2 regions of the Stutzerimonas sp. R40042 genome follow, and region 1 is predicted to be linked to the other one. Evidence: riboswitches for the same ligand, from Rfam matches in the RefSeq annotation. Region 1 holds a riboswitch; the other holds the start of a gene.

Region 1 (11,592 bases):
TCACCAAACTGCAACCTGTCTCAGCCCTTTCGTTCGCCGTCGGCGTACGCCAGCCAGGCCAGCAATGCCATCGCGACGAACGCCACGCCGGACCATGTCAGTGCAGCGATCAGCAGATTCATGTCGGTCACCCGTATCGAGTTGAAACACGCCTTGAATATATGTAGCGTTGCGCGACACGTCGACCCGCTCGACATAGGCATGTAAACCTTCGGTACAGGTGCAACGGCGATGAAAAGGAAGCAATCGATCAGTCAGATACGCTGGGACCTGGCGCTGCGCTACCGGTTGATCGAGACCATTGCCTGGTGGGAAGGCCGCCTGACCACGGGCCACCTGATGCAGAGCTTCGGCATCAGCCGCCAGCAGGCCTCGAAGGACATCAATACCTACCTGAACGAACATGCGCCGAAAAACCTGACATATGACCGCCACCTGAAGGGCTACAAGCCGAGCAAGACCTTCCAGCCGCTGTTCATCGACGGCAGCGCCAGCGCCTATCTGCACCTGCTCGACCAGAACCGCGTGCGCGCCCCGCATATCGAGGGCCTGGCGCTGGCCTATGCACATACGGAAGTGCTGCAGGTACCGGACCGCAGCATCCGCCCCGAGGTGCTGCGGCCGATCCTGCAGGCCTGCCGCGAGGGGCTGCGCCTGGAGAGCGAGTACGTCTCGCTGGCCAATCCGGAGGTGGAGATCCGCGTGATGGCGCCGCACACGCTGGTCTTCACCGGCATGCGCTGGCACGTGCGCGCCTACTGCGAGAAGAACCGCGAATACCGCGACTTCGTGCTCAGCCGCTTCCGCGGCGAACCGGACCTGATGGACGAAAGCGAACATACCCGCGAGCAGGACGAGGCGTGGAACACACCGGTGACCGTGCTGATCGAGCCGGATGCACGACTGAGCCCGGCGCAGAAGGCGATCATCGAGGTGGACTTCGGCATGGCCGACGGCCAACTGCCCGTCGAGACGCGCGGCGCCCTGGTGCAGTACGTGCTGCAGCGCTTCGGCATCGACCCGAACACCGTGCAGGCCAATGCGGCGGCGCAGCAGCTGCAAGTGGGGAATCTGCAGGCGTTGAAGGGGTGGTTGTACTCGTGAGGGTTAGGCGTAACGTGGCCACTTGCAGGAGCGAGCTTGCTCACGAACTGTTGCCGGCGCAGACCTATGCGTACGACGCCGCGCTTTCCTCGGCCCGACCTGTAGGTTGCGCCTTGCACGGCGCCTCGCTGGCTTTCGCTCCGCGCTCACTCTCGACTGGCCCGTCTGGCGGAAGCATTGGTTTCGCCCTGCTGGGCGACTCACTTTTTCCAAACGCCGGACGGCCGGCCCCAAAAAAAGTAAGCAAAAACGCTTGCCCCTGCATCCGGGTCTCGCTGCGCTCGACTTCCCTCACTCCATCCGCGCTCCGGGGACCGGCGTACAAGGGCCATCCTTGGCCCTTTATCGCGGGAACGCCTAGTTCTCTCGCGGCATCCATGCCGCTCGCTCCCCTCCGCGCGGATTCCGTTCGGCCTCCTGAAAGGGGCATTCGGTGGGGCCTGATAGCTTCTTCGTCAATAAACAAGCAACGCGTGCTTGTTCCGCTGTTTGCGAATTTTCAGGCGGCTCGGACTCGACTCCCCTTCAGGAGGCCGAGCGCAGGTGCTGCGCAGGGGGACGCGAGGCATGGACGCCGAGCGAGGAGCGAAGGGACAGGGACGTCCCTTCGCGACGGCCCCCGGAGCAGCGCCGGAGGGAGGGAAGTTTTGCGAAGCAAAACCCGGATGTCGGGGTGGCCTTCTTTTTGGTTACTTTTTCTTGGCCAAGCAAGAAAAAGTGATGCGCCGTGCAAGGCGCAACCTGTAGTCCGGGCCGAGGAAAGCGCGGCGCGCCCAACCTTCCGCCGAAGCCCACGACAGTCACGAGTTCCACAAGCCTTACATCCGACGCAACTGCCCGCCGCACAAACCAAGCCAGCGGCTCACCGCTGCGCCCGCACACAATGAGCCTGAGCCCATGCGCCTGATCCACACCTCCGACTGGCACCTCGGCCAGACCCTCCACGGCCAGGACCGCGACCACGAACACGCGCAGTTCCTCGCCTGGCTGCTCGACCAGCTGGTCGCCCACCGCGCCGACGCCCTGCTGATCGCCGGCGACGTGTTCGACACGGTCAACCCGCCACTCAAGGCCCAGGAGCGCCTCTACGACTTCATCGTCCGCGCCCACGAAAAGCTCCCGCAGCTGGACATCGTGATGATCGCCGGCAACCACGACTCGGGCGGGCGCATCGAGCTGCCGGCGCCGCTGATGAAGCGCCTCAATGCCCATGCCGTCGGCCGCATCAGCTGGGTCGCCGAGGGCCAGCTGGACCACCAGCGGCTGCTGGTGCCGCTGCACGACGCCGCTGGCAACACCGCCGCCTGGTGCCTCACCCTGCCCTTCCTGCGCCCGGCCGAGGTTACCGGAATGGCGCTGGGCGACGACTACATGGCCGGCATTCGTCAGGTGCATGAACGCCTCATCGCCGCCGCCGAGGCTGTGCGCCAGCCCGGCCAGGCGCTGGTTGCCATGAGCCATGCGCACATGGCCGGCGGCGCGGTGTCGGAGGAGTCCGAGCGCAATATCGTCATCGGCAATGCCGAGGCCCTGCCGGCCAGCCTGTTTCCCGAGTCCGTCGCCTACGTCGCCCTCGGCCACCTGCACAAGCCGCAGCAGGTCGCCGGGCAGGCACGCATCCGCTATAGCGGCTCGCCGCTGCCGCTGTCCTTCGCCGAGGTCAACTACCCCCATCAGGTGCTGCTGGTCGAACTCGACGGCGAGCAGCTGGCGCAGGCCGAAAGCCTGCCGGTGCCGCGCGCGGTGGAGATGATCCGCATCGGCCGCGCCCCGCTGGCCGAGGTGATCGCCGCGCTGGAGGCGCTGCCGCCCACCGGCCTGTTCGACGAACACCTGCCCTGGCTCGAGGTACGCGTACTGCTCGACGAACCGCTGCCGGACCTGCGCCAGCGCATCGAAACCGCGATAACCGGCAAGGCCTGCCGACTGGTGCGCATCGCCAGCGAATACGCCGGCAAGCGCGGCGAGACGGAATCGGAAGTGCTGCTCGGCCTCGACCAGATCACCCCGCAGGAACTGTTCGCCCGCGCCTGGGAAGAACAGTACGGCAACCCGGCGGATGAACAGGCGCTGGACGATTTCGCCACCTTGCTGCAACGCGTCGAGTTCGCCCATGCGGAGGATGACCGATGAAAATTCTCGCCATCCGCCTGAAAAACCTGGCCTCGCTGGCCGGCGAGCAGGTCATCGACTTCACCGCCGAACCGCTGGCCAGCGCCGGGCTGTTCGCCATCACCGGGCCCACCGGCGCTGGCAAGAGCACCATTCTCGACGCCCTGTGCCTGGCGCTGTTCGGCAGCACGCCGCGGCTGGACGGCGTGTCACCGCTGAACAAGGTCCCCGACGTGGAGGCCGAAATCGGCGGTGGCGACGAGCGCAACCTGCTGCGCCGCGGCTGCGGCAGCGGCTACGCCGAGGTCGATTTCGTCGGCGTCGACGGCCACCGCTACCGCGCACGCTGGGAGGTCAAGCGCGCCCGCGAGAAGATCGACGGCCGCCTGCAGGCCAGCAGCCAGAGCCTTACGGATCTCGACAGCGGCACGCTCCTGGCCAGCGGCAAGAAACGCGAATTCAAGGAATTGCTCGAAGCCCGCCTGGGGCTGACCCTGGCCCAGTTCACCCGCGCCGTGCTGCTGGCGCAAAGCGAGTTTTCCGCCTTCCTCAAGGCCGATGACAACGAGCGCGGCACCCTCCTGGAAAAGCTCACCGATACCGGCCTCTACAGCCGCCTCGGCCAGGCCGCCTTCGAAGCCGCCAAGGAGGCGAAGGAAGGCCTCGCCCGTCTGGAGCAGCAGGCCGGCGGCCTGCAGCCACTGGAGCCGGAGCAGCGTGACGAACTGGAGCGCGAACATCAGGCTCAGCTCGACGCGCTGAAAGCGCAGCAGCAGCAGCTCAAGGCGTTGGAAGCGCAGCGGCAATGGCTCAGCGAACTGCAGCGCCTGGAAAACGAGCGCGAAGCGGCATGCCAGCAACTGCAGGATGCCGAATACGAGCGCGAAAACCTCGCCGAGGCCCGGCGCATTCTCGACCTGTTCGAGCAACTGGCGCCGCAGCGCCATCGCTTCCTGCGCCTACAGGATCTCGGCCCGCTGCTGGACAAGGCCGCCGACAGCTTGGCGCGCCTGCAGCATGAGGAACAGGCCGTGCAGCAGCGCCTGGCCGAGCTGCAGAGCCAATGCAGCGCCGCCAGCGAGCAACTGCGTTCGGCCGAACAGGCGCGCCAGGACGCCGAACCGCGGCTGGCCCAGGCGCGCCGTGAAGAGGAACGCCTGCAGCATCTGAACGCCGACCTGACCACTATCCGCGAGGACAGCACCCGGGCCGATGCCGAGGTGACTGCGGGCGCAGCGACGCTCACGCAGCTCGCCGAGCGCCAGCAGCGCGCCGCGGCGGAACTCGCCGCGCTGAGCCAGCAACTGGGGCGCAGCGCCGCGCTGCAACCGCTGTGCAGCGCCTGGGACGGCTACCGCCCGCGTCTGCAACAGGCCGTGCAGCTGGCAGCACGGCTGCAGCAAGGTCAGGGCGAACTCCCGGCACTGGAAGCGCAGGCCAAGGCTGCCGAAACCCGGCAAAGCCTGGCCCGCGAGGCGCTGGACGCTCTACAGCATGAGCGCGGCAGCGAAGTCGGCCTGGCCGAACAGCTCGCCCAACTGCATGGGCAGTTGGACCAATGGCGCCAGGCCGAGCGCGAAACCGCGACCCTGCGCGAGCTTTGGTCTCAGCAACGCGGGCTCGAAACCAGCCGACGCGAACTGAGCGACGCCACCACCGGCCAGCAGGCGGAGCTGGACGGCCTGGTGCCGCTGGGCAAACAGGTCCGCGCCGAGCGCGACGCCGCCGAGCAGGCGCTGAACGTCACCCTCGCCTTGCTCGAACGCCAGCGCCTGGCGCGCAGCGCGAATGTCGAGGCGCTACGCGCCGCGCTGGTGCCGGGCGAGCCCTGCCCGGTCTGCGGCAGCCAGGAACATCCCTGGCATGCGGCCGATGCCATGCTCGCCGGCCTCGATCAGCAGGATGACCACGAGGCCGAACGCGCCCGCGAAGCGCTGCAGGCCCAGGACCAGCGCCTGCAGGAACTGCGCGACCGCCACGTCGCGCTGAACACCCAGTTGCGCCAGAGCCAGCAGCGTCAGAGCGAGGTCGAGGCGCAGCTGCAGACGCTGGCCCCGCGTCTGCACGCCCTGCCAGCGCATGCCGAACTGCTTCGCCAACCCGAAGGAACACGCGCGGACTGGCTGGAAGCCCAACTGGCGAACCTGAACCAGCAGATCGCCGATGCCAGCCGGCAGCAACAACAACTGCTCGGGTTGCAGCAGCGCAGCGAAACCCTGCAGCAAGCCTGGCAGGCCGCGCGCGAGGCCTGCGTCGAAGCGACCCAGCAGCTCGAGCGCCAGCGCGATGCCCTCGCCCGCGACGCCCAGCAGCTCGACGCAGAGCTGACGGCCTTCGCCGAGCTGCTACCGGCCGAGCGTCTGCAGCACTGGCGCGAAGATCCGGCGCAGACCTTTATGGAGCTGGACGCTGACATCGCCACGCGCCTGCAGCAACTGCAGGCGCAGACCGAGCTGGCCGATGAGCTGCGCCAGTGCGAGCAGCGCCGCAGCGACGAGCAGTTGCAACAACGCCATCGCCAGGAGAAACAGGCGAGCTGCCAGGCACGCCTGGCCGAACGCGAGAAGCTGCTGCTGGCCTGCCGGCAGGCACTGCAGACCAGCCTCGGCGAGCAGCCCAGCGCCAGCACCTGGCAGCAGCAACTGGACCTGGCCATCCAGACCGCGCGCCAGGCCCAGGTCGAAATCGAGCGCCAACTCAACGACGGCAGACTCGGCCTGACCCGCTTGCAGAGCGAACAGCAGAGCGGCCGCCAGCGCCACGCCGAACTGCAGCAGGAGCGCGACGCGCTGCAGGTCGAACTCGCCGCCTGGCGCAGCGCCCATCCGGCGCTGGACGACGCCACCCTCGCCCAGTTGCTGCAGATGGACGAGGCAATGCTGAGCGAGGCGCGCCAGCGCCTGCAGCAGAACGCCGAAACCCTGACTCGCTGTCGCGAGCGACTCGACGGCTGTCTCGCCCGACTGGCTAGCCATCAGCAGCAACAGACCGAGGCGCCTGAAGCCACGCAGCTGCAACAGGCACACGCCGAACAGCTGCAGCGCTGCGAACAGGCCGAGCAGCGCTGCGCCGAAACCCGCGCCGCGCTGCTCGACGACGACAAGCGCCGCCGCCAGAGCCACGCGCTGCTGGCACAGATCGACGAGGCGCGCGCCGAAATGCAGCGCTGGGGGCGTATCGCCGCGCTGATCGGCTCGAGCGACGGCGGCGCCTTCCGCAAGATCGCCCAGGCCTACAACCTCGACCTGCTGGTGCAGCACGCCAACGTGCAGCTGCGTCAGCTGGCCCGCCGTTATAGGCTCAAGCGCGGCGGAAGTCCGCTGGGCCTGCTGGTGATGGATACCGAGATGGGCGACGAGCTGCGCTCGGTGCATTCGCTGTCCGGCGGCGAGACCTTCCTCGTCTCGCTGGCCCTGGCACTGGGCCTGGCCTCGATGGCGTCGAGCAAGCTCAGGATCGAATCGCTGTTTATCGACGAGGGCTTCGGCAGCCTCGATCCCGAGTCGCTGCAGATCGCCATGGACGCGCTGGATTCGCTGCAGGCCCAGGGCCGCAAGGTGGCAGTGATCAGCCACGTGGCCGAGATGCACGAACGCATCCCGGTGCAGATTCAGGTGCAGCGCCAGGGCAACGGGCAGAGCGGGCTGAAGATCGTCGGCGGGCTGTCCTAGCGGTCGCCGGGCTGGCAGACCTTGCGGCCATTGGTCCGCTTGTGTTTCGCCAGCATCGGCCGTAAGGTTCGCGCGTTTTCTTATCCGCCCAGGTGTGCGCGACCAAAAGGTCGGCATTAAACGGGAAGCCGGTGCGCTCGAAGAGCAAGGCCGGCGCTGCCCCCGCAACGGTAATCGACCGTGATCCTCAGGGATCGCCGTCCGCTCGACAGCCACTGTGTTCCGACATGGGAAGGTGAGCGTGATGCGTGTCGAAAGCCCGGAGACCGGCCTGACGGATTCGACTGGTGTTGCGGAGGGCAGCACCGTCAAGCGCTGCTGCCCGTCATCCCGCGCTTGTTCCTGCCCTCCTCAAAAGTTTGCGATCTTTTGAGGAATTCCAAGAATGAAACTGTCCCGACTTGCCCTCGCCGTGGCGCTGCTGCCTGGCGTGCAGGTGTTTGCTGCCGATGCCGAGCAGGAACTGCCGAGCATGCTTATCACCTCGGCCCGCCAGGCCGAGCCCCGCGCCCAGGCCACTGCAGCCAATACCGTCTTCACTCGCGCCGATATCGAACGCCTGCAGGCACGCAACGTGCCCGAGCTGTTGCGTCGGGTCCCGGGCGTGCAGGTGAGCAGCGCCGGTGGCTTGCCATCGCTGTCGCTGCGCGGCACCGGAACCGCGCAAACACTGGTACTGGTCGACGGCCAACGCATTGCTTCAGCCACCAGCGGCTTCGCCCGTCTCGACTACCTGGCTATCGACAACATCGAGCGTGTCGAAGTGATCCGTGGGCCGCGCTCCTCGCTTTACGGCGCGGATGCCATTGGTGGCGTCATCCAGATCTTTACCCGTCGCGGCAAACCCGGAATAAATCCGGAAGTCCGCTTGGCCGCCGGCAGCGACCAGACCTTTCAGCGCAGCCTGAGCCTGGCAGCAGGAACGGAGCAGACTCGCGTCCACCTCGGCGCCAGCCTCGATGAGCGCGACGGCTTCGACATCACCCGCGACAATCGCGGCGCTGACCAAGACAACGATGGCCAGCGCAACAAGGCCCTGCACTTGAAGCTGGATCACCAGTTCGATGCGGACTGGAAAGCCGGCCTGAGTCTCAACGACCAGCGCGGCAAGAACGAGTATGACGATGCCTACGAGTTCGCCCCGGGCACGCCGCAGGACGAGTTTCGTGTCAGCAGCTACAGCGGTTATTTGGACGGCCAGCTAAGCGACGTCTGGAACAGCCGTCTGGAGCTGGGTCGCAGCTTCGATCGCAACCGCGCGGTCGGCTCCAACTACAACGACGGTCTGCTGGAGACCACCCGCCACTCTGCAGCCTGGATCAACCGTTTGCAGCTGAGCGAGCGCCAGCAGCTTAGCGCGGGCAGCGACTGGTACGAGGACCGCCTCGATGCCACCACCGCCTACCAGGAAGACAGCCGCGACAATCTCGCCTTTTTTGCTCAGCACAGCTTCCAGGGCGAACACTTCGGCACCGAACTGGGTCTGCGTCACGACGACAACCAGCAGTTTGGCAGCCACAACAGCTGGAACGCAGCCTTCAGCCTGCCGGTAGGTCAGTCGCAGCGCTGGATTCTGAGCTATGGCGAAGGCTTCCGCGCCCCGACGTTCACCGACCTCTACGCACCGCCCGCCTGGGGTCCCAATCCGGACCTGAAGCCGGAGACTTCGAAGACGTACGAATTGCAATGGCGCGGCGAATTCGAAGAGACCCAACTGGAAGCCTCCCTTTATCGCACCGATGTCGAAGACATGATTGCCTGGGGTGGAACCCGGATGGAAAACGTCAGCCAGGCACGGATCAACGGTTTCGAAGCCAGCGCGGCGCGTGAGCTGTTGGGCTGGCAGGCGAGCCTCGGCGTTAGCATCATCGATCCGCGCGACCGGGATAGCGGCCATACTCTGGCGCGACGGGCAAAGCGCACACTCAGCATCGACCTTGATCGTACGTTCGGCGCGCTTTCGGCTGGCGCCGGTTGGCACGTTTCCAGCGCCCGTTACGACACCATCGCAAACACCCGCGAGCTGTCCGGCTATGGGGTCTTCGACCTAAGAGCAGCCTGGCAGAGCCATCCCGAGTTGCGCTGGGAGGCGAAGGTCAACAATCTGTTCGATCGCGACTATGCACTGGCGACCTATAACCGCCCAGACGGAGCTAACTGGTGGGATCCGTCGCAGAATTACGGCTATCACGAGGCGGCGCGAACCCTGCTGTTCGCCGTCACCTGGACTCCATCACTGTAATCGCGTCTACCGGCGCGCCCGCTCAGGGCGCTGCCGCCATCACCTCGCAGAGCTTCCGGATCGCCCCCAGCATCTGGAAGCTCGGGCGCTCCAGGCCCTTGTCGGGCACTTCCAGCAATCGCCCGTTGCGCACGGCATCTAGCTGTGGCCAGGCCTGCCATTCGTCCAGCTGCGCCCCGCTACCGGCCAGGATGACTTCCGGGTCGCGGGCGAGCACCGCTTCGATGCTCACCTGCGGCGCGGCCAGGGTCAGGTCGGCGAAGACGTTGCGCCCGCCACACACCTCGATCGCTTCGCTGATGATCTGCTGCCCGCCGAGGGTATACAGCGGGCGGTTCCAGACCTGGTAGAACACCCGCAACGGCTGTTCACGGGCGTAGGCTGTGCGCAGCTCGGCGAGGCCGGCGCGAAACGCCTCGGCCAGGCGCTCGCCCTGCTCCGTGCGGCCGACCGCCTGGCCGATCACCCTGAATTGCTCGGCCAGCCCGTCGAGGCGAGTCTGCGCCACCACCAGCACGGGAACACCGAACTGCTGCAGCTGCTCGCGCTGGCTGCGCGGCACGCTGTCCGGCCAGAGCAGGACCAGATCGGGGCGCAGGCTGAGCAAGGTCTCCATCTCGACCTGGCCATAACGCCCCACCGATGGCATCTGAGCCAGGGCCGCAGGACGTTCGCCGCCGTCCAGCACACCGGCCAGGCGGTCTACGGCATCGAGTTCCAGCATGATTTCGCTGAGCGAGGGCGCCAGGCTTACTACCCGCTGCGCGGCCACCGCAGGCAAGGTGGCCAGCAGCGCCAGAGCGGCGAGCAAAAGGTGACGCATCAGTGAAGCTGCCGCGGAATACGGTAGAGCACCAGCAGCACCAGGCTGCCGAATACCAGCAACAGGCGGGCCACCGGTTCCATGCCCAGCAGCGCCCCGGCGGCGGCGAACCAGGCCGGCAGCGAGGCGATCAGCAGGCCGCGACGGCGGAGGCGACGCAAGCGTGCCCAGGCGTCGGCCTCCATAGGGCTTTCCAACGCCTGCTCGATGGCAATCAGTGCGTGCTTGAAGGCGGTGAAGGCCGGCAGGCTGAAGAACAGCGAGACCAGGCCGGCAGCGAAAAGAGGCAGGCCCCAGTCAATGCGCAGTGCCGGTGCACGGCCCAGCACCAGCACCGGCATCACCATCAGGAGGGTGTGCAGCCAGCCGTCACGCGCGAGCTGGCGGCGAACGGCGAGGCGGTTCACGACTGCTCGGCTTCGCCCTGGTGGATCTCGCCGAGCATGTGGCCGAGTTTGCCGGCCTTGGTGGCGAGGTACTTGCGGTTGTGCGGGTTGTGCGCGACCTGCAGCGGCTTGCGCTCGGCCACGCGGATGCCGAAGCCTTGCAGCGCCTTGACCTTGCGCGGGTTGTTGGTCATCAGCTTGATCTCGGCGATACCCAGGTGCTCGAGCATCGGCAGGCAGATGCCGTAGTCACGCATGTCCGGGGCGAAGCCCAGGCGCTCGTTGGCCTCGACGGTATCGGCGCCGGCGTCCTGCAGTTCGTAGGCGCGGATCTTGTTCAGCAGGCCGATGCCGCGTCCTTCCTGACGTAGATAGAGCAGCACGCCGCGACCTTCGTCGGCAATCGCGCGCAGCGCCGCTTCCAGCTGGAAGCCGCAGTCACAGCGCAGGCTGAACAGAGCATCGCCGGTCAGGCATTCGGAATGCAGACGCCCAAGCACCGGCTTGCCATCGGCCACGTCGCCGAGGGTCAGCGCGACATGTTCCTTGCCAGTGTCCTGGTCGAGAAAACCATGCATGGTGAACACGCCGAACGGTGTCGGCAGTTGGGAAGCGGCGACGAACACGACAGACACGGGCGGAAATCCCAGGCGGCAGAAAAGCGGACACTATAACACTAACCGGGGGCACATCTGGCTGAAGAGTTCGCCGTCGAGCGTGTCTATCGTGCCGTGCAGGCGGATCAGCCTGAACTCAGGAGGTCTTCGACTCCAGCACCAGCACGCCCTGCTCCTCGCGCCAGCTGACCCGACCGAGAAAGCTCATGCCGAGCAGCGCCTCGGTGGGTGAGCCGCCCTCGACGACGACGGCCTCGACGCCAAGCACTTCGATCGCGCCGACCTTGACGCTGTTCAGGTGCACGCGCCAGGCCTTGGCCGTGCCGCTGGCGGTGCTCACCACCATCGGCCGGCCGTTGACACGATAGTCGATGCCCAAGCGACGAGCCTGATGCTCGTTGATCGCCACCGAGGTGGCGCCGGTATCGACGAGGAACTGGATCGACTGGCCATTGATCGCACCGGCAATCCAGTAATGGCCGCCGGTGCCCTTGGCCACGCTCAGCTGGGTCTTGCTCGGCGCTGCATAGGCGCCGCTGTATTCACGGCTCAGGTTGTAGTGACGCTCGACGCCGTCGACCCGCAGCACCGCGCCGCTGGCATCGGCGCTGACCACCTGGACGCCACCCGGCCCGGT
Region 2 (11,592 bases), 600 kb from region 1:
CAGTCACCGCGCTGTTGAGCGCCATGTTCTGCGGCTTGAACGGCACGACGGCAACGTCCTGGCGCACCAGCCAGCGGCACAGCGCGGTCACCAGCGTGCTCTTGCCGGCGTCCGAGGTGGTGCCCTGCACCATCAGCGTGGTCATGGATGTTGCTCCCTGAAGGATTGCAGCGCCTGATCCAGACGCGCCCAGCCGACATCGGTCGGCAGGCCGAAGCGAACGCTGGAAGGCTGCGCGAAAAGCCGGGTGAGAATGCCCCGACGGGCGAGAAAGTCATGCAACAGCGCGGCGTCGGCGCTGACCCACCACTGGAACAGCGCGCAGCCGCCCAGCGGCGCAAGGCCATGGCGGCGTAGCAGGTCGGTCAGACGCTGGCCGTCGCAGTGCAGGCATTCGCGCTGGCGCTGCTGAGCAGCCTGATCAGCCAGCAGCACTGCGCCCAGCTGCCGCGTCGGGCCATTCACCGTCCAGGGTCCGAGCAGCCTGGCGAGCGAACGCAGCAGGCCAGTGTGGGCAAGTACGAAACCCAGTCTCGCGCCGGCCAGGCCGAAGAATTTGCCGAACGAGCGCAGCACGATCAGTCCGGGCAGGTGGCTGTGCTCGGCCAGACTGTGCTGCGGCATGCAGTCCATGAACGCCTCGTCCACCACCAGCCACCCGCCATAAGCCGCCAGCTCGCTGCGCCATTCCAGCAGACGCTGCGGCGCGATCATCTGGCCGGTGGGATTGTTCGGGTTGACCACCACCAGCACGTCGAGCTGATCCAGTGCACGCGGCACGCTGGCCTCGCAGAGCTCGACGACCCGATGGCCGGCGCGACGCCAGGCCTCGGCGTGCTCGGCATAACAGGGCGATACGATGCCGACTCGCGCCGACCCGCGCAGGCGCGGCAGGGCCTGGATGGCACTCTGCGAACCGGCCACTGGCAACACCGCGCGCGCACCGTAGTACTGCCGGGCCGCTACTTCCAGGCCATCTTCAGGCTCTGGCAGACGTGTCCAGGCGCAGCTGGAAATGCTCGGCAACGGCGGGTGATAAGGGGCGATACCGGTGGACAGGTCGAGCCAATCCGACAGCGGAATGCCGTAGCGCTGTGCGGCTGCGCGCAGTCGTCCACCGTGCTCAAGCATAGAGCCAGCCACCGAACAGCAGCGCCAGCAGCCAGACACCGACGCCAGCCCAGACCAGGTCCAGCGCATGTTCGATATGTCGCGCCTGTGGGGCCTGGCCGCGCCCCAGCTCGGGGCGCGCATGCACTTCACCGTGATAGATGGCGGCGCCACCCAACACCACGCCCAACGCTCCGGCGCCTGAGGCCATGACCGGACCGGCGTTGGGGCTGTCCCATAGCGGCGCCTGGGTGCGCCAGCAACGCAGCGCGCGGCGGGTGCGCCCGAGCAATGCATAGGTCAGCGCGACCAGCCGTGCCGGCAGGTAGTTGAGCACGTCGTCGATGCGCGCCGCGGCCCAGCCGAAGCGCTCGAAGCGCGCGTTGCGATAGCCCCACATGGCGTCCAGCGTATTGCTCAGGCGATACAGCACCACACCTGGCGCGCCCGCGACGATGAACCAGAACAGCGCGGCGAATACTGCGTCGCTGCCGTTCTCCAGCACCGACTCGGTGGCCGCGCGGGCTACACCCTCCTCGTCCAGTTGCGTGGTATCGCGGCTGACGATCCAGCCGACGCGGCGGCGTGCCTCGGGCAGGTCATGCCGCCACAGCGCCTGCGCCACCGGCAGCGCATGCTCGCCCAGGCTGCGCAGGCCCAGGGCCAGATAGAGCAGAACGATCTCCACCAGCCAGCCGACGGTCGGTAACAGGCTGAGCAGCCAGGCCAGCAAGGTCAGCGGTAGCACCGCCAGGCACCAGGCGGTCACCCCATGACTGCGCCAGCCGCGCGCCGCAGATCCGTTGAAATGCTGTTCCAGGCGACCGGCCAGGCGCCCGAAGGCTACCAGTGGATGCGCCCGCTTCGGCTCCCCGAGCAACGCATCCAGCAGCAGCGCCGCGCTGACGGTGAGGAACAGACTCACTCGGCCCTCTGCGCGCAGGCACTGATCAGCGCATGCAGTTGGCGTACGCCGTCAGTCAGCACCGCCGGGCCGGGGTTGAGGATGTCCGGCGACTTGATCTCGTGCAGCTGGCCCGTGCGCACCGCCGGAATCGCCTGCCAGCCTGGCCGAGCGGCAACCTGCTCCGGCCGGAAGCGGCGCCCGCACCAGGAGCCGACGATTAGCTCCGGCGCGCGGCGCACCACTTCCTGCGGGTCCTCGATGATGCGTTGCTTGGCGCGCTTGAACGACGCCAGCTCGGCGAAACAGTCCTCGCCACCGGCCAGTTCGATCAGTTCGCTGACCCAGGCGATGCCCGAGATCAGCGGCTCGTTCCATTCCTCGAAATACACCCGCGGCCGGCGCGGCAAGCTGGCGGCGCTGGCGCGAATGGCATCCAGCCCGGCCTGCAGCTCGGCGATCAGCGCCCGCGCGCGCTCGCCGGCATGCACCAGCGCACCGAGGGTCTCGATCATGCGCAGGATGCCGGCGACATCGCGCTGGTTGAACAGATGCACTTCCAGCCCTTCGCGCGCCAGCTCGGCGAGCATGTTGCCCTGCAGGTCGCTGTAGCCGAGCACAAGGTCCGGCTCCAAGGCGAGAATCTGCTCATGCTTGACGCTGGTGAAGCCGCTGACCTTGGGCTTCTCCTTGCGCGCCTGCGGCGGGCGCACGGTGAAGCCGGAGATGCCGACGATGCGCGCCTGCTCGCCCAGCAGGTAGAGCGTTTCGCAGGTCTCGGTGGACAGGCAGACGATGCGCTGCGGCCCCTTGCTCATTTCGCCTCCCAGGCATTTTCGAAAACCAGTTCGTGCAGCGGTCGCGGCGTGGTCCAGCCTTCCAGTGCCAGCATCGGTGCCGGGTAGAACTCCTGCACCGGCCCGAGACAGAGGATCGCCACCGGCTTGGCACCGTCCGGCATACCGAGCAAGGCGGCCAGCGCGGCGGGATCGAAGAGTGACACCCAGCCCATCCCCAGGCCTTCCGCCCGCGCCGCGAGCCAGAGATTCTGGATCGCGCAGGCCAGCGACGCGAGGTCCATCTCCGGCAGCGTGCGGCGGCCGAAGATATGTTGTTCGCGGCCATCCATCAACGCGGCGACCAGCAGTTCGGCGCAATCCTCGATGCCCTCGACCTTGAGCCGCATGAACTCGGCGGAACGCTCGCCGAGCGCCTGGGCGGTGCGCCGGCGCTCCTCACCGACCAGATCGGCGATGGCCGTGCGCAACTCGGGGCGGGTGATGCGGACAAAGCGCCACGGCTGCATCAGGCCGACGCTGGGTGCCTGGTGCGCCGCGCTGAGCAGCCTCGACAGCAGCTCCATTGCCACCTCGCCGCCGGCGAAATGGCGCATGTCGCGTCGCTCGCCGATGGCGCGATAGACCGCCGCGCGCTCCTGAGGGCTGAAAGCGTGCGCGCTCATGGCCGGAACAGCGCCGCGGCGGCTGCCGGATCGGACGGCAGGTACAGGTGGATGTAGGACGCCGTCAGCCGGCCCCGGCGGTAGACCGCTTCGGCGGTGCGCTTGTAGTTCGGGCATTCGCCGCGAGCCAGCGGCTCGAGTGGCGACTCCAGCGCCGAATGATGGAAGGTGTGCCCGCGCAGTCGCCCTTCCGGCAGCTCCACTTCCTGCAGCGCCAATGCCGTCAGGCGCTTCTGCATGCGCGCCTCGCCGGGCAGCAGGCCGAGCATCTGCGCGCGCTCGTCGCCACGGTCGGTCAACCCGTCGAGCAGGTAGAGCATGCCGCCGCACTCGGCGAGGATCGGCTTGCCCGCCTCATGATGCGCGCGGATCGCCTCGGCCATGGCGCGGTTGCGCGACAGGCCGCGCAGGTGCAGCTCGGGATAGCCGCCCGGCAGGTAGAGACTGTCCACGGCCGGCAAGCGGGCGAAGCGCAGCGGCGAGAAAAACAGCAGCTCGGCGCCCAACGCCTGTAGCAGGTCGAGATTGGCCTGATAGAGAAATGCAAAGGCGGCATCGCGTGCGACGCCGATGCGTACACCCGCCAGCAGAGGTTCGAGCGGCGCGCTGGCCGGCGCGGCGAAGCTGACCGGGGCAGGCAACTCGGTGTCGGCACTGCGTGCCAGCGCATCGGCCGCGGCGTCCAGACGGGCGTCCAGATCAGCCAGCTCCTCGGCCTGTACCAGCCCCAGGTGCCGGCTGGGCAGCTCGACCTCGACGCTGCGCGGCAGGGCGCCGTACCAGCGGATCGACTCCGGCAGGCTGTCGCGCAGAATCTCGCCATGCCGGGCGCTTCCGACCCGATTGGCCAGCACGCCATCGAACGGCAGGTCCGGCTGGAAGCTGCTCAGCCCGTGCGCCATGGCGCCGAAAGTCTGCGCCATGGCCGAGCCATCGATGACCGCCAGCACCGGTACGCCGAAGCGCCGCGCCAGATCGGCCGCCGAGGGCGCGCCATCGAACAGGCCCATCACGCCTTCGATCAGGATCAGGTCGGCCTCGCCCGCCGCTTCCCAGAGCAGGCGTCGCGACTCCTCTTCGCCGACCATCCACAGGTCGAGCTGATAGACCGGCTTGCCACTGGCACGCGCGAGGATCATCGGGTCGAGAAAGTCCGGCCCGCACTTGAACACCCGCACGCGCTTGCCCTGCCGCGCATGCAACCGCGCCAGAGCCGCAGTGACGGTGGTCTTGCCCTGGCCGGAGGCCGGCGCGGCGATCAACAGCGCCGGGCAGCTTCTACTGGTCATTGCGGTCTCTCATCAGCAGCGTAGGGTGGATGACGCTTCACCCATCCACCGACCACGCCGAGGGTGGATGAAACAGACGCCATCCAGCCTACGCAACGGTCCGTGAATGTCTTGAGCGCAGGCATCAAAATTCGACGCCTTTCTGCGCCTTCACGCCGGCCTTGAATGCGTGCTTGATCAGGCCCATCTCGGTGACGGTATCCGCCGCCTCGATCAGACCCGCCGGCGCGCCGCGACCGGTGACTACCACGTGCTGCAACAGCGGACGCGACTCGATGTCGGCGAGCACCGGCGCCAGTTCCAGATAGCCGTACTTCAGGGCGATGTTCAGTTCGTCGAGCACCACCAGGCCGATCTCGGGATCGGTCAGCAACTCGGCCGCCACCGCCCAGGCCTCGCGGGCCTTGGCGATGTCGCGCTGGCGATCCTGGGTTTCCCAGGTGAAGCCCTCACCCATCACGTGGTAGCGGACCTCGTCCGGAAAGCGCCGGAAGAACGCCTCCTCGCCGGTGCTGGCCGCGCCCTTGATGAACTGCACCACGCCGACCTTGATGCCATGGCCGAGCGCACGCGCGACCATGCCGAAGGCGGAACTGCTCTTGCCCTTGCCGTTGCCGGTGTGCACCAGCAGCAGGCCGTACTCGTCCTGCGCCTCGGCGATCTTCTCGTCGATCAGCGCCTTCTTGCGCTGCATGCGCGCCTTGTGGCGATCATCGCGTTCGCTGGATTCGCTCATGCGCGGGCCTCGTCACGCTGCCCAGACCAGGCGCGCAGACCGACGAACAGCAGCGCGGCGACGCCGACATACAGCGCAAGGGTCGACAGGTAGCGCGGGTAATAGGTGGCGATTCGGTCGACCAGCAGCGCCAGCGTCGGCTCCGGGTAGCGCCCGGAGAAATAGAGGAAGCCGCCGCCGGAGAACAGGTAGCAGACGAAGGCGCTGGCCATCACGCACAGCGCCAGGGTCGCCAGGCTGCTGAACTGGTCACGATGCAGACGGGCGTAGAGCCGGCCGCCCAGCCACAGCGAACCGTAAGCCGGCACGAGCATCCAGTAAGCTGGCGACATGCACCAGTCGCTGACCCCGGCCCACTGGATGGCGGCGAAATCCAACAGCGACGCCTCGAGAAACAGTGCCGGAAACACCCACTTCGGCCGCACCAGGACGCCGGCGAGGAAGAACACCGCCCAGGACGCGCTCGGCAGGTTGACGCTGGCGAAGTGCTGTCCGCGGGTCATGGCCAGCAGCGCGGCAAGCGCGAGGCCGCCCAGCAGCTGGTATCTCGGGGCAAGCTTGATCATTGCAGTCTCCTTCTGTGGGCGCGGGCGACATGCCCGCGCCGCGGTCTTACAGCGCCTGGTAGCGCACGGTCAGGTAAGCGGCCTGGCCGGGCTGGTTGTAGCCCTCGGCGGTCTCGTAGTCGGCATCCAGCAGGTTGGCGACGCGCGCCTGCAGACGCCACTCCGGGGTGATGCGGTATTCGCCGCGCAGGTCGAGGGTGGCGTAGCCGGACAGCTCGCGGGTGTTGGCCAGGTCGTCGTAGCGCTGCCCTTCGGCGTGCAGGCTGGCACCGACGCTGAAGGCACCGAGCCGACGGTCGACATCGAGGTTGAACAGCTGCTTGGCCCGACGCGCCAGTTCGTTGCCGCGGTTGGCGCCGGCGGAGCGGTTCTCCGGTTCCAGCAGGCTGTAGTTGGCATTCCAGTCCCAGCCGAGCAACTGGCTGCCGAGCACCAGCTCGACCCCACGGATGCGCGCTTCCTGCACGTTGGCCGGAGCGGAGATGCTGGCGTCATAGGCGATCAGGTCATCCACTACGGTGCGATAGGCATTCACTGCCCAGTGGCCCCAGACATGCTGCCCGGCAAGGCCGATCTCGAGGCTCTCGGAGGTTTCCGCATTCAGCTCGGGATTGCCGTAGTTGGGGAAATACAGCTCGTTGAAGGTCGGTGCCTTGAATGCCGTGCCGTAGCTGATGGTGCCGCGCAGCCAGTCGGTCAGCGCATAGCCGTAGCCGATGTTGCCGGTGTCGTGCTGGCCGAACTGCTCGTTGTCGTCCCGGCGCAGCGACAGCTGCCAATCATGGCGGCCGACTTCGCCCAGGTACTGCGCGAAATAGCCGTCGTTGTCCCGGGAGTCCTCGGCATAGACCGTGGTGCCGTTGACCTCGTCGCGCTGGTGATCGGCACCCAGGATCAGCGTATGCCCCGCAGTCAGCTCGATATCGTTCTGCCAGCTGAGCGTGTCGCGACGGCTGTCGAAGCGTGAATAGAACTGCCCGTCCTGATAGGCATCGGATTTGTCTTCGCTGCGTCCGGCCTGCAGTGTCACCCGCCAGGGTTCCAGCGGACTGAAGCGCGCACGGGTGCCGAAGACCCTCGACTCACCATCGGCATTGGCGCCGAAACCGGACGTGCGGGCGCGGTTTACGCTGTCGTAGTCGTTATGGGATTTGGCCTGCAGCAGGTTGGCGTCCAGCTCCAGGCCGTTGTCGAAGCGGTAGCCGGCGCTCAGTGTCGCGGACAGGTTGCGATAGCCGTCGGCGTCACGTTCGTAGCCGCTGGTGTCCGCCGACTTGACGTTGATGCCGTCGGTGTCCGAGCCGCTGACGCCCAGGCTGTACCAGCCACGACCGTCGCCGCCGGAAACGCCGGCGCTGCCGGTATAGGTGTCATGGGTGCCGTAGCCGGCCGAGAAGAACGGCTTGACGCCCTGCCCCTGGCCCTTGCGGGTGAATATCTGGATCACCCCGCCGATGGCCTCCGATCCGTACAGGCTGGAACGCGGACCGCGGACCACCTCGATGCGCTCGATCAGCTCCAGCGGCAGATCCTGCAGGGCCGCGCCGCCGCCCGTGACCGAGCCGATCTTGATGCCGTCGATCATCACCAGCACATGATCGGATTCGGTGCCGCGCATGAACAGCGAGGTGGACTTGCCGGGCCCGCCGTTGTTGGCCAGCGAAACGCCAGGCACCTGCTTGAGCAGCTCCGGCAGCGAATTGGCCTGGCTGCGCTCGATCCGCTCGCGGTCGATCACGGTTACCGCGGCCAGGCTCTGCTGAGCCGTCTGCGCGGTACGGGTGGCGGTCACCACCTGTTGCTGGAGATCCAGCGGGGCTGCGGCCAGTTGGCCGATGGAAAAGGGAAAACTGCCGAGCAGCACATAGGCCGCTGGCTTGAAACGGGGCTTGCCAGTCAAGGTTCAGGTCTCCGTCGTGCCCACCCGCACGACTGAAAGTCGACGAAGACAGACGGAGGAACCGCAAAAGGAAGGGAATACCGCGAGGGATATGCACCCGCCCAGCGCCCGCCGCACTGTCAGTGAAATGCGACAGGCCGGTCTCCGGGCTTGCGAGCGTATGCCGTGCGGCATCTCGAAACCGCGCCTTCCCATGCGTCATGCACAGTGGCCGTTGCGGTTTCTCGACTCGCCTACCGTTGCGGGGGCAGCGCCGGAATCTTCGTGAGAATGGACCGGCTTCCCTGTTTCACCCGTCTGGCACAAGGCCAGGGGGCACCTGAGGCGACGCGGAGGTTAGTCCAAGGTCGGGGATCACGCAACCACGAGGTTGTCGCACGGCCTCTGCAATCTTCGCTTGCATCTCGCCGCTTGGAACGGCGGACGCCGAAAGGCTTCGAATGCAACAATGCCAGCAAACAGCCAGGACCCTCAGCCAAGCCCATGACCAGCATCGTGCAGATCTCCGACACCCATTTCGGCACCGAGCAACCCGCCGTGGTCCAGGCGCTGGAGGATCATGTAAGTGAGCATCGAGCCGATCTGCTGGTGTTCTCCGGCGACATCACCCAGCGCGCCCGCCGCGGGCAGTTCGCCAGTGCCGCGGCCTTCGTCCGTCGGCTGGAGGCCGACGGCGTCGGCGAAACGCTGGTGATTCCGGGCAATCACGACATCCCGCTGTACAACCTCTTCGCCCGTCTGTTCACACCGTACGGCAACTACCGGCGACACTTCGGTGATGAGCTGGAACCGGTTTTCGAGAACGACGACATGCTGGTGATCGGGCTCAATACCACCCATCCGCGCCGACACAAGGACGGCGTGGTGACGGGGCGGCAAGTGGAACGGGTGGCGCAGCGGCTGGCCGAGGGTGACCCGCGCAAGATTCGCATCGTGGTGGCCCACCAGCCATTCGGCGCGATGGTACCGAGCGATCTGAGCAATCTGCAGCACGGCGCTGAACCCGCGCTGCAACGCTGGGCCGAGCACGGGCTGGATCTGGTGATGGGCGGGCACATCCATCTGCCCTACGTGCTGCCGCTGTCCAGGCAGTACAGCGGCCTCGCGCGGGAGATCTGGATGGTGCAGGCGGGCACCACACTCTCGACCCGCCTGCGTGGCACCTCGCCGAACTCCTTCAACCGGCTCAAGCTGCACCCGGGCGAGGAGAAGAAGGTCTGCGTCGAGCGCTGGGACCTGCTCGACGGTCGCTTCGTGCTGGGCTCGCACTTCAACCTGAGCTGGTGACCCACGCTCGCGCGCCGTGATCAGCCTATCGACAGGCCGATCAGGTAGACCCCGGCGAAGCCAATGTTGAAGGCGATGAACAGATAGAGCATGTGCCGCAGGTAGCTGCCGAAGGTGAGGCCCGGCACCTTGCTCATGGCGACGATACCGGCGGCCGAACCGATCACCAGCAGCGAACCGCCGACGCCGACCGCGTAGGTCAGCACCATCCATTCGGCAACGCCCATCTGCAGCCCGGACTTGAGCAACGCGGCGGTCAGCGGCACGTTGTCGATCGCCGCGGACATCACGCCCATCAGGTAGTTGGCCATCACCGCCGGCACCTGGTCATAGATGTGCACCAGCCCGTCGAGCACGCGAACCTCCTTGAGCATGCCCACCAGCAGAAGGATGCCGAGGAAGAAGAACAGCGTCTCGAACTCCACTTGACGCACGTATTCGAGAATCGGATCGGAGTCGTTGTCGTCGCTGAAGAAGCGCGCAACCAGGAACATCACCGAAAGCCCGGCGAGAAAAGTCAGCACTGGCGGAATCTGGAACAGGAAGTTGCCGATGATGGTGCCGAGAATGGTGCAGAGGAAGATCAGCGCGATGGCGACATCCACGCCGCGCACGTCCTTACGGTGCGCCTGCACCACCACCTCGCCGCGCATACCGATCGACAGCATCGCCGCCAGCACCATCACCGCGATGAACGCCGGAACGGCCAGCACCAGTAGTTGAAGAATCGCCACCTTGCCGGCGAGAAAGATCATCAGCGTGGTGACGTCACCGGTGATCAGCGCGACACCACCGGAGTTGACCGCGAACACCACCAACGTGGCGAACTTGATGGTCTTCGCCCTATCCAGCTGCAGCGAGAGGATCAGGGTGATGGAAACCAGCGTCGCGGTGATGTTGTCGGCCAGCGAGGAGAACACGAAGCAGAAGGTCGCGGTGAGGAACAGCAGCGCGCGCTCACTGATTCTTTGCGGCAAGACGAGATAGATTAGGTTCTCGATCATGCCCTTCTTGTTCAGGTAGGCGACGAAGGTCATCGCCGCCACCAGGAAGATCCACAATCCGGCGATCTCGGCGATGTTCTCGTTGAGGCTTTCCAGCACGGTTTCCCGCACCTCGCCAGCCGGAGCAAAGATGAACAACAGCAGCCAGGCCAGGGTGCCGAAGAACAGCGTCACCTTGGCCTTGTTCACATGGGTTACTTCTTCGAGCACGACGCCAAGCAGCGCCGCCACCGCCAGTGCAATCAGCACGTACGTCAGCAATTCAGGCATATCTCACCTAATGGGAAGTGGGGAAAAAGGGTCTGTGCGCGACGGAACGACGCACGGGGAGGAATTGGGGAGGCGCATGTTAGCCAAAGCACCAGACGAGCGGAATCACCGCATGTCAAACGGAGAATGTTTCAGCATATGAATGCGACTAAAGACAGGCTGTCTACGACGGGGGTTCTATGCGGATGAGGCTCAGGGGTTGCGGGCCAGTTGCTCCTGGTCGAGCACGCGCTTGGCGCCCAGATAACTCTTCTGCCAGTAGCCGGCAGTAAGACTGTCCAGACGTACCGTGCCGCCAGATGATGGCGCGTGAACGAAGCGGTCTTCGCCAACGTAGATGCCTGCGTGGCTGACCCGGCGCCCACCGCTGGTCGCGAAGAACACCAGATCGCCGGGCAGCAGTGCGTCGCGCCGTACCGACGGGCCGCGCAGATTGCTCATGGCTTGAGTAGTGCGAGGGAGCTGGATGCCGGCTGCGCCGCGGTAGACGTAGCCGATCAGGCCACTGCAGTCGAAACCGCTGTCCGGCGTGTTGCCGCCCCAGCGATAGGGCGTACCGACCAGGCCAATCGCGCTGAACAGCACGTCTTCAGCGGCGCCGGGTACGGCCTGATGGGCCTTGGGCGTCTGCACGAGTGGCGGCGTGGGCGCCTGCCCGGCACAGGCGGTCAGCAGCGCAGTCAGAACAACGAGCGTGAGACGAGCCGGATAGTGCATGGCAGAGCGGTCCAGGCAAATGAGCCATCACTCTGCCGGCATGTACGGGAAGACGCAACCCCCACAGGTCGCGGGATCAGTGATGGACCGTGTGCGGAACCAGGTCCGAAGCCAGAGCGAGCACGCGCTTGGCTTCCATGTAACTGGCGCGCCAGTACTTGTCGTCCAGGCTGTCGACGCGCACGCCACCACTGCGGCTGCTGGAGGCATGGATGAACTGGTCGTCGCCGATGTAGATACCGGCGTGGCTGACTCGGCCACGGCCGCGGTTGTTGAAGAACACCACGTCGCCCGGCTCGAGCTCACTGCGCTTGACCACCGGTGCGTCGAGGTTGATCAGCTCGCGA

Evidence for each region. A riboswitch is a leader RNA that binds a small molecule or an ion and turns the genes downstream of it on or off. The one in region 1 is predicted to bind cobalamin.
Region 2: linked by a shared signal. The riboswitch ahead of btuB (TonB-dependent vitamin B12 receptor) and the one ahead of OUY36_RS04030 (TonB-dependent receptor domain-containing protein) in region 1 are both predicted to bind cobalamin.

The regions. Positions count from the first base shown of each region.
Region 1 is NZ_CP113258.1:861,537-873,128, reverse strand. Features, by position in the region: gene OUY36_RS04045 (helix-turn-helix transcriptional regulator) at 232-1,104, shown strand; gene OUY36_RS04040 (exonuclease SbcCD subunit D C-terminal domain-containing protein) at 2,002-3,237, shown strand; gene OUY36_RS04035 (AAA family ATPase) at 3,234-6,887, shown strand; cobalamin riboswitch at 6,960-7,176, shown strand; gene OUY36_RS04030 (TonB-dependent receptor domain-containing protein) at 7,273-9,129, shown strand; gene OUY36_RS04025 (cobalamin-binding protein) at 9,152-9,952, opposite strand; gene OUY36_RS04020 (hypothetical protein) at 9,952-10,359, opposite strand; gene ribA (GTP cyclohydrolase II) at 10,356-10,973, opposite strand; gene OUY36_RS04010 (retropepsin-like aspartic protease family protein) at 11,092-11,592, opposite strand, start outside.
Region 2 is NZ_CP113258.1:1,458,300-1,469,891, reverse strand. Features, by position in the region: gene OUY36_RS06990 (cobyric acid synthase) at 1-145, opposite strand, end outside; gene cobD (threonine-phosphate decarboxylase CobD) at 142-1,131, opposite strand; gene cbiB (adenosylcobinamide-phosphate synthase CbiB) at 1,124-2,035, opposite strand; gene OUY36_RS06975 (cobalamin-binding protein) at 2,032-2,832, opposite strand; gene bluB (5,6-dimethylbenzimidazole synthase) at 2,829-3,476, opposite strand; gene OUY36_RS06965 (cobyrinate a,c-diamide synthase) at 3,473-4,765, opposite strand; gene cobO (cob(I)yrinic acid a,c-diamide adenosyltransferase) at 4,890-5,501, opposite strand; gene OUY36_RS06955 (hypothetical protein) at 5,498-6,067, opposite strand; gene btuB (TonB-dependent vitamin B12 receptor) at 6,114-7,967, opposite strand; cobalamin riboswitch at 8,086-8,305, opposite strand; gene OUY36_RS06945 (metallophosphoesterase family protein) at 8,451-9,254, shown strand; gene nhaD (sodium:proton antiporter NhaD) at 9,275-10,528, opposite strand; gene OUY36_RS06935 (C40 family peptidase) at 10,721-11,245, opposite strand; gene OUY36_RS06930 (C40 family peptidase) at 11,322-11,592, opposite strand, start outside.